3 regions of the Psychrosphaera sp. HA2-10 genome follow, and region 1 is predicted to be linked to each of the others. Evidence: predicted binding sites of a transcription regulator. Region 1 holds the regulator's gene; each other region holds the start of a gene.
What was found. The regulator FliA, encoded in region 1, starts transcription of late flagellar genes. The targets are predictions, from matches to a motif close to CTAAAGNTNNNNNNNNNNNNGCCGATA.
Positions count from the first base shown of each region.

Region 1 (3,283 bases):
TGCAACGTCTCAAATGAGTGTTTTGCACGAAAGTGTGCAACATTTTAAAACAATTCCACTGTCTGGCTGTATCTTTACTAAAATAGATGAGTCTTTAAGCTTAGGTGAGTTAATTAGTGTTGCAATCCATAATCGTTTGCCAATTGGTTATTTAACCAACGGTCAACGGGTCCCTGAGGACATAAGGGTTGCAAATGCACAGAAAATTGTGCAAAAAGCTAATCAGCTATTTGAACTTAAAGAAAAAGTTTCTCATAAAAATAATAAGGTAGTGCCAAAAGCAGTGGGCATGTATGATTAAAAATATTACTTCCGATCAAGCTAGTGGTTTACGAAATATGTCGATGGCCAAAAAAACAAAAGTTATTGCGGTGACAGGTGGAAAGGGCGGAGTGGGTAAAACCAGCGTATCGCTAAATACAGCAATTGCTTTGGCGCAAACAGGACTTAACGTACTTGTACTTGATGCTGACTTAGGTTTAGCAAATTGTGATGTTATGTTGGGCTTACGTGTTCACAAAAACCTCTCCCATGTGTTGTCAGGTGAAGCCGAGCTAGACGATATTCTGGTAGAAGGTCCAAGTGGAATAAAAATAGTGCCTGCAACGTCAGGTTCTATTGATATGGTTGAATTATCCCCGGCTCAACATGCTGGTCTCATTAGAGCGTTTAGCGAAATGAGAACACCTGTAGATGTATTTATTGTCGATACAGCTGCCGGCATATCAGACATGGTGTTATCTTTCTCTAGGGCTTCTCATGAAGTTCTCTGCGTTGTATGTGACGAACCTACATCAATTACTGATGCTTACGCTTTAATTAAAATTTTGAATCGAGATCATGGTGTTAGCCGCTTTAAAGTTGTTGCCAATATGGTAAGGACAATTAAAGAAGGGCAGGACTTATTCAAAAAATTGACTATGGTTACAGATAGGTTTTTAGATGTAACTTTGGAATTAACAGCTATTATTCCATTTGACGATAATTTAAGAAAAGCAGTGCGACGTCAAAAAGCGATCGTAGATGCATTTCCTCGTTCTCCTTCAGCAGTAGCGTTTAAAACGTTGGCTGCTAAAATCAATAAGTGGCCCACGCCATCACATGCGTCGGGTAACTTGGAATTTTTTTTAGAGCAACTGGTCAACTAAGAGGTCTCTGTTGAACAATAAAGTAGCAACTGCCTACGAAGCTCAACAAACACTATCGAATGTAGTGGAAAAACATTCTGTATTGGTAAAAAGGATTGCTCACCATTTAGCAGCTCGACTGCCTGATAGTGTTTTGGTTGATGATTTGATTCAGGCTGGCATGATAGGTCTAATCGAAGCTTCGAAAAACTTTGATCATAGCAAAGGCGCTAGTTTTGAAACCTATGCGGGTATTCGAATTAGGGGTTCTATGCTTGATGAAATGCGAAGAGGCGATTGGACACCGAGGTCGGTCCATAGAAATTCTAGAATGGTTGCTGAAAGAATATCTCAATTAGAGTCTTCACTTGGTCGTGATGTGAAAGACATTGAGGTGGCCGAGTCTCTTGGTGTTTCCATCGATCAGTACCATCAAATGTTAAAAGAAGCGACTAACGGTAAAATCTTAGGAATGGAAGATCTTGGCGTTAGTGATGATATTATTGCCCCAGCAAGTGAAATTGGTCGTGATTTAACGTATGGTGGCATTGAAAAAAGTGCGTTTAACGCAAGTCTAGCCAATACGATTAAAACCTTGCCAGAACGAGAAGCAATGATTTTATCACTTTATTATGATGATGAGCTAAATTTAAGAGAAATCGGTGAAGTTCTTAACGTTAGTGAGTCCAGAGTGAGCCAAATTCATAGCCAAGCACTTGTTCGCTTAAAGTCAAGATTAAAAGATTGGTTGATTTAACTTGTATAATGGCGATTTTTATCAATAATAATTACTGTAAATTAATAATTTACCTCACTGGAGGATGCTTTGAATAAGAATATGAAAATTCTGGTTGTTGATGACTTTTCAACAATGAGAAGAATCATCAAAAACCTTCTTCGTGACTTAGGCTTTACTAATGTCTCAGAAGCAGATGATGGCAGCACAGCGTTGCCAATGTTACAAAACGGTGACTTCGACTTTGTTGTTACTGACTGGAATATGCCAGGTATGCAAGGCATTGACTTGCTACGTGAAATTCGTAAAGACGACAAACTAAAGCATATGCCGGTGATGATGGTAACAGCAGAAGCTAAGAAAGAGCAGATTGTTGCTGCAGCGCAAGCAGGTGTAAACGGCTACATTGTGAAACCATTCACGGCTGCTACGCTGAAAGGCAAGCTTGATAAAATCTTCGAACGTTTAGAATAATCTGATAAGGGGTCATTATGTCTGAAGAGACTAACCCGCAGATTTCGTTGGAAGACGCAAAAGCGCTAGTTGAAGCGCTTGAGGCTGGAGACAATACTTCTGCTAACAAAATATTACGTGAAGTTACAAGCAAAGAGCATAGTGAGCTGTTTGGTGAGGTTGGGAAGTTAACAAGACAACTTCACGACTCGTTAAGTAATTTTCAGTTAGACCCTAAGATTGCTAACTTAGCGACAGACGATATCCCTGATGCGAAAGAGCGTCTAAACTATGTTATGAAAGTAACAGAAGACGCAGCTAATAAAACGATGGACGCCATAGATGAAGGCCTCCCTCTAACTGATAAGATTAATAGTGACATTGTAAGACTTAAACCAGAGTGGGATAAGTTAATGCAGCGTCAAATTGAATTGGGCGAGTTCAAAAGTTTGTGTTATTCCATAAATGAATTTATGGAAGGCGCAGAAGCTGACACCGCTAAGATTCATGCAATTATGACTGAAATTCTGTTGGCTCAAGATTTTCAAGATTTAACTGGTCAGGTAATCAAACGAGTTATAGAACTTGTTAAAGATGTTGAAGAAAGCCTGATTCACTTGTTAACTGTATTTGGTGAACCGAATCAAAAATCCGTTAATGAAGTGAAGAAACCAGTCGATAACAATGGGGCTGAAGGACCAATTATTGATGCAGAGACGCGTGAAGACGCAGTTTCGAATCAGGACGAAGTAGACGACCTATTGTCTAGTTTAGGCTTTTAAATTAGGGGAGATGCCGAATGGCATTGGACGTGGATCAAGAAATACTACAAGATTTCTTAATTGAAGCAGCAGAAATATTAGAGTTGCTTTCTGAAGAATTAGTTGAACTGGAAAACGATCCAGAGAACGCTGATTTATTAAACTCTATATTTCGAGGTTTTCATACCGTAAAAGGTGGTGCCGGG
Region 1 covers NZ_CM146341.1:1,896,054-1,899,336, reverse strand. The annotation lists gene flhF (flagellar biosynthesis protein FlhF) at 1-301, shown strand, start outside; gene ACZ1GV_RS08770 (MinD/ParA family ATP-binding protein) at 294-1,148, shown strand; gene ACZ1GV_RS08765 (RNA polymerase sigma factor FliA) at 1,159-1,884, shown strand; gene cheY (chemotaxis response regulator CheY) at 1,954-2,337, shown strand; gene ACZ1GV_RS08755 (protein phosphatase CheZ) at 2,355-3,098, shown strand; gene ACZ1GV_RS08750 (chemotaxis protein CheA) at 3,116-3,283, shown strand, end outside.

Region 2 (3,283 bases), 1.2 Mb from region 1:
AAAAAACAACTCATTCGTCACATTAATGTCATCGGTGTGACCCGATACTGTAATCTCACCAGGAACATCATTTAAAACCCGACCAACCTTTTGAATAATTGGTTTAAACTGGTCCTGCAAATAAGCAGATCCTGATGGGAACGAGCCATTTTCTCTTATTCTGATAATAATTTGTTGTCCTAGCGATTCTAATTCGATAGCACCATCAATTATTTCTTGCTGCATTTGTTGAGCTATTTTTTTAAGAAGCTCATTCACTTCTTCTTGCTCTGCAGCCGCTTCAGCAGACGACTCTGATTCAGCTTCAGCCGTAGCTGAACTCATACCACCTCGCATTTCAGCAGTTTGTTCTTGACGCCCACCGGCAGATTCGTCCTCACCCTCTTCAAATTCCAAAACCTGTTGGGTGATTTCTATGGTTTGCTGTTGAATAATTTCAATCGGAGTTGGTTCTGGTCGGCCAGGTCGGAATTCTTGAGCAATGACAGAAGTACCCTTTGGAATATCTTTCACTTCAATTTTATTTTGCACACCAAAAGCAAACTTCATCGAACCAGCAATTTGTTTAAACTTCAACACGTCCATTTCGGCAAAGGATAGAAGCAAAACAAAGAAGCACATCAACAAAGACATTAGATCAGCAAATGTTCCCATCCACGCTGGAAGTCCCTCTGGGGGACATTTTGGGCATTCTTCTTCAGACATCCGCTATTCCTCGGTATTTACTTCTCGTTTAGAAGCGGCAAGGTAATTTCTTAAAACACCCTCAATGACTTTTGGATTTTGACCATCTTGAATACCAAGTACACCGTCCATTATTAAGCTTTGGTTTAGCTTTTCTTCGCTCGTACGCAGATTTAGCTTAAATGACATAGGTAACGCAATAACATTGGCTAAGAAAGCACCATAAAGAGTAGTTAGTAGTGCTACCGCCATCGCCGGCCCAATAGACTTTGGATCATCCATGTTTGATAACATCGCAACCAAACCAACTAACGTACCTATCATACCCATTGCAGGGGCGATATCACCTAATGTTTTAAACATTCCAGCGCCCATCTCATGACGCTCTGTGGTTAGTGAGATGTCTTTTGACAAAGTAGCTCTTACTACTTCACCATCATGGCCATCAACAAGCAGATCGACACCTTTTTGTAAAAATGGATTACCAATTTCTGCTTCTTCTAGGGCTAAAAAGCCACCTTTACGTGCAGAGTCAGCTAACTCTACAATTTTCTCTATAAGTTCTTCTGGAGTTTCGATTTTAAATGAAAATGCTTTACCGGCAATTTTACCCGCTGATATAAATTGCGGCAGTGTGTAATTAGACATTAAAACGAATGTTGAGCCACCAAATACAATAGCTATTGAGGGAACGTCGATAAACATTCCTAGCCCACCACCTAAAATCATGGCTAATACAATAAAGCCTATGGCTCCGATCATGCCAACAATACTAGCTAAATCCACAATTTACTCCTGCAATAGATGATGTTCCACTAAGTTTAATTATCGACAGCAAAACTAGCAACTTAAATATTATCGGTAACTTAATGACTTAACCGAACAAAGTTTAATCAATTTATAGTTATTCTAGCTCAATATAATTGAATAACCATGGCATTTACGATACCTTTACCGGCTAATTTTGGCAGCCTATATGCAAATGAAAACAGACTTATGACTACTCCGAAAAATTTAACGTTTGAAACTGCGATAACTGAGCTGGAAACAATAGTAAACCAACTTGAATCTGGTGACTTAGAACTAGAGCAATCGTTAGCGCTTTTTGAACGAGGTATCGAATTAACACGTTTAAGCCAAAGTCGTTTGCAAGAAGCTGAACAAAAAGTTCAAATTTTAATGGAAAAGCAAGGTAATTTAGAGCTTCAGCCATTTAATGAAAATGTTGGCCAGGACGACTAAAGCTAATGACTATTCAAAACGTCATTATTGATACGCAACAACGAATTGAAAGCGTCCTACAGAGCTTTTTAGCTGAGTCGAGTATTTCAGACTCAAAATTAAAAGAGGCAATGCGTTATTCGTTGCTGCTTGGTGGCAAACGAGTTCGACCATTTTTAGTGTATACCACAGGTGAAATCTTAGGTGCTCACCCAAAGGATTTAGATGCCTCAGCGGCCGCAATCGAATCAATTCATACGTACAGCTTAATTCATGACGACTTACCAGCAATGGACGATGATGAGCTTAGGCGTGGCAAGCCAACATGTCATAAACAATATGATGAGGCAACGGCTATCCTAGCAGGCGATGCACTGCAGTCATTTGCATTTGAGATCCTGACCGGACATAGTTTTCAAGGCACAAATATTTCCAACCAACTCGCGCTTGTGAGCTTGGTCGCTTCCTCTGCGTCTCAAATGTGTGCTGGCCAAAGTATCGATTTAGAAAATACCAACAATGCTAATGTGTCTATCGAACACTTAGAAAATATGCATAAACTAAAAACAGGTGCTTTAATAAAGGCATCTGTTCTTGCAGGCGCCATTTGCGCTAATGCAACATCCGCTCAAATACAAGCCTTAGGTCAATATGCTGATGCTATTGGATTAGCATTTCAAGTTTGGGATGATATTCTAGACATTACGTCGGATACCGAAACGTTAGGAAAACCGCAAGGCTCTGATGAGCAATCAAATAAGTCGACCTATCCTGCATTGTTAGGACTAGAACAAGCAAAAATTAAAGCACAGCAATTGATTGATGAAGCAAATTTGGCATTAACGAAAATTGATGCTGACACTTCAACATTAAGTCAATTGGCGCAATACATCATTGAAAGAGATCATTAGTAATTTTATGACAGTTAATATGGCGGATTATCCGAATTTACAAAAGGCGTTATTGCCTACCGACCTGCGTCAATTACCTCAGGAACAGTTAGTTTCTGTTTGTGATGAATTACGTGCGTACCTTTTAAACTCGGTGAGTAAAAGTTCAGGGCACTTCGCGTCCGGCTTGGGAACCGTAGAATTAACGGTCGCTCTTCATTATGTTTATAACACGCCTTACGATCGTGTAATTTGGGATGTTGGCCACCAGGCTTATCCTCATAAAATCATTACTGGAAGAGCCGATAAAATCCATACAATTCGTCAGAAAGATGGCTTACATCCATTTCCTTGGCGAGAAGAAAGTGAGTACGACACATTAAGTGTCGGCCATTCATCAACGTCAATTAGCGCAGCTTTAGGAATGGCTATTGCTGCTGAAGCACAGCACAAAGCTAATCCTGCTGATGCAATTAGAAAAGTGTGCG
Region 2 covers NZ_CM146341.1:705,251-708,533, reverse strand. The annotation lists gene ACZ1GV_RS03310 (flagellar motor protein MotB) at 1-705, opposite strand, end outside; gene pomA (flagellar motor protein PomA) at 709-1,470, opposite strand; gene ACZ1GV_RS03300 (exodeoxyribonuclease VII small subunit) at 1,681-1,926, shown strand; gene ispA ((2E,6E)-farnesyl diphosphate synthase) at 1,932-2,816, shown strand; gene dxs (1-deoxy-D-xylulose-5-phosphate synthase) at 2,824-3,283, shown strand, end outside.
Region 2: a site for FliA is predicted at 1,511-1,537, ahead of pomA (flagellar motor protein PomA). Genes of this name have one in related genera too.

Region 3 (3,283 bases), 550 kb from region 1:
GCTGAACGGTCTGAAGTTACTGAATAACTTATTACGCCTGAACTTTTTGTTGATATTAGTTGATCTAATCTTTTGCATAGACTTGAGACTTTATCATCTTGATTACTCTCGTCTTCGTCATTAAATTCTACAATATTTAACCCTGCTATGACTTGCCCTTCAACCTCAATAATAAGATCTTGGACTTCCTGCCAAATTACGTCTTGTTTTGCTAAGTTAAGAACTTTACTGTCTATAGTTTCTACAGATGTCGCTTTTGCATCAACTAAAAATGGCGAGTTACGCAACGCTGAATCAAAACTGTCATACGTGATATTAATCATCGTTTTATAAGCTGCTATGGGGGTAATATTAAGCTTAGCTTCAGTAATAAACGCTAACGTACCTTCGGATCCAGCTAATACTCTGCTTAAGTCAAAGTGTTTTTTATCATCACTTAACACATGCTCTAAGTCATATCCTGTCAAAAAACGATTTAAACGAGGAAACACTTCTCGAATTTGGTCTCTATAATTAGTTGCTGTTTCGTAAACTTGTTTATATATACCCGCTGTAGTCTTGTTGTCGACACTTCGAGATAACGCTTCATCAACGGTCAAAGGCGACGTAGACAACTTATCACCGCCAATAGTAATGGCTTCTAAGCCAAGTACATGGTCACTTGTTTTACCATAAACTAGTGATCCTTGACCTGACGCATCAGTGTTTATCATTCCACCAATTGTTGCTCTGTTTGACGTTGAAAGATCAGGAGCAAAGAAAAACCCATAGGGTTTAAGGAAATCATTCAGCTGATCCTTTATTACACCAGACTCTACCTTGACCCAGCGTTCTTCCACATTGATTTCAATTATATTTCGCATATGTCGCGACATATCGACAATTATAAACTCAGTTAAAGACTGCCCGTTAGTGCCAGTGCCGCCACCTTTCGGTGTAAATTTTAACGCCTTAAACTCGGCTTCATTAGCAAGCTTTGTTAATGCTAATAGATCTTTTTCATTTTTAGGAAAGATAATGGCTTGGGGAATTGCTTGATAAATACTGTTGTCTGTCGATTGCGACAAACGAGAAGAGTAGCTTGTTTCTATATCACCAGAGAATTTAAATGACGAATTGTCCTTTAGTTTTTTGCAAAACAGATGAACCGTTGGACTAATGGTGTTCTGGACAGGAATTCTACGAATCATATATCAACTAGCGCTCTACAGATAAAGAATAGTAGTCGATTATAACCAGTTCTATCCCACTAAGTCTAAACTTCTTGAAGCTGTTAGGGTATTAAACCAAAGGTCGATATCCATTGAATTTGGACGTTTAATGCTATGTATATTCACAACTTTTGCATCTTTATCTACATCTGAGTTACGTTGTGTAGGAATATCTTTTGAGATTAGACTCGTATTTATTAACTTTTGTCTTACATTAAAATCTAAACTATTGACTAATTCGTCGTCAAAAACTGCCTTTTTGTAACAAAGGGGTTCTGGCTTGAGAGTGTTCTCTAACCGAACATCTTGATATTGACCATTATGAACCAGTCTATTTTGATTTGATGCACGGACCGAGTTACCCGCACCATATATGTCGGGTTTGGCTGTAGGAAAAATGTCGGTGATGGCGTTTTCGTTAAGATTAGTCGGCGTGTCTACTTGATGAAACTGATCAAATTCAGTGGCATCTTGTGTAATCATTGAAAGCAGTAATGCAAAACTTTGGCTATCTGATGAGTCTACAGCGCGACGGAATTGTGAATAATAGGCTGACTCTCTAATTACATTTTTATTCGTATTTAAATCAGAGTGATCTGAACTGCTGTTTGGCCAATTATTCGACATATAAACTTCTTATTTACTTCAATTAGTTATTATTTCGGCAGTCGGTAAATTTTCTTTAATTATTTGTTTACAGATTTTTTTTCTTTGTTATTATGCGTCTCGTTCTGGAGGGGTTCCCGAGTGGCCAAAGGGATCAGACTGTAAATCTGACGGTTCTACCTTCGGTGGTTCGAATCCACCTCCCTCCACCACATTTCGAAGAAAAGGCACAACTTAGGTTGTGCCTTTTTGCGTTTATAACACCTAAATTCAATAAATTTGCCATCCTGATTTGTAAAATTTCACTTTCAGTTATATACCTTTAAGACACTAATTAACTTTTAGGTCTCAAAATATGCGAACAAAGATTTATGCAGCCACGGTGGCATGTGCTTTGTTGGCGCAAGGAAGTGCACAAGCTGATATCGACTTCACTGGCTTTGCTAGCATTACCGCTGGTAAAGTATTGAGTGGAGACGGTGTTCCACATTATGATGTTCCCCCAACTTTTTTAGCTGACTACCCTATCGTATCAGCGTACACCGAAGATCTATCATTTAAACAAGAAAGCTTGTTTGGTCTACAGGTCAGAGCCACACTTTCAGACGGTCTATCTGCGACTGCGCAAATCGTCTCTAGAGGCGCAGATAATTTTAATACCACCTTTGAATGGGCTTATTTGTCTTATGAAGTAAATGACAATTGGACAATCCAAGCTGGTAAAAAGCGCCTTCCATTATTTTACTACTCAGACTTTTATGATGTTGGTTTTGCTTATGTATGGCTACGACCACCTGCTGATACTTATACATGGCAAGTTTTTAACTACAATGGCATTAATGCTTTATACACGACGCAAGTCAATGATTGGTCTGTCTCAGCAAACTTTTATACTGGTGAAGAAGAGAGTGTAAACAATAGACTATTAAGTCAGTTCTTTTTTATTGAGCCGACAACAGAGATCTGGAAAGACATTTTTGGTGCTGTCGTTAACACAAGTAATGATTGGTTAGAGTTTCGATTTACAGCAATGACGTATACTAACGAACGCTATCGTAGTGGTGTACAACAAACGTGGGGAGGCAGTACAGAACGTGATGGTACATTTTTAGGTATTGCAGTTAATGCGACATGGGGAGATACCTTTCTTCTCACAGAATTAAACAAATTAAAATTAGACGATGACGGTGAGCTTGACTCGTTAATGGTGAGTGTTGGACATAACTTTGGAAGTGTAACGCCTTATTTGTCCTATTCTAAACTCGATCAAACAGGCGAGTACTTAGACGGTTCACCAATTACTGACGGCGAAGATCACGATACAACTTCTGTCGGCTTAAGATACAACTTTCATCCATCAGCAGCGTTTAAAGTGCAATATGACATCGTGAATGACAACTCCTATGAGTATGCCGTGGCCGGTGACAGTAAATCGCTAACTTTTGGTATAGATTTGGTTTTCTAGA
Region 3 covers NZ_CM146341.1:1,348,859-1,352,141, reverse strand. The annotation lists gene ydiJ (D-2-hydroxyglutarate dehydrogenase YdiJ) at 1-1,190, opposite strand, end outside; gene ACZ1GV_RS06150 (VC2046/SO_2500 family protein) at 1,242-1,838, opposite strand; tRNA gene ACZ1GV_RS06145 (tRNA-Tyr) at 1,945-2,029, shown strand; gene ACZ1GV_RS06140 (porin) at 2,173-3,282, shown strand.
Region 3: a site for FliA is predicted at 1,871-1,897, ahead of ACZ1GV_RS06150 (VC2046/SO_2500 family protein). Genes of this name have one in related genera too.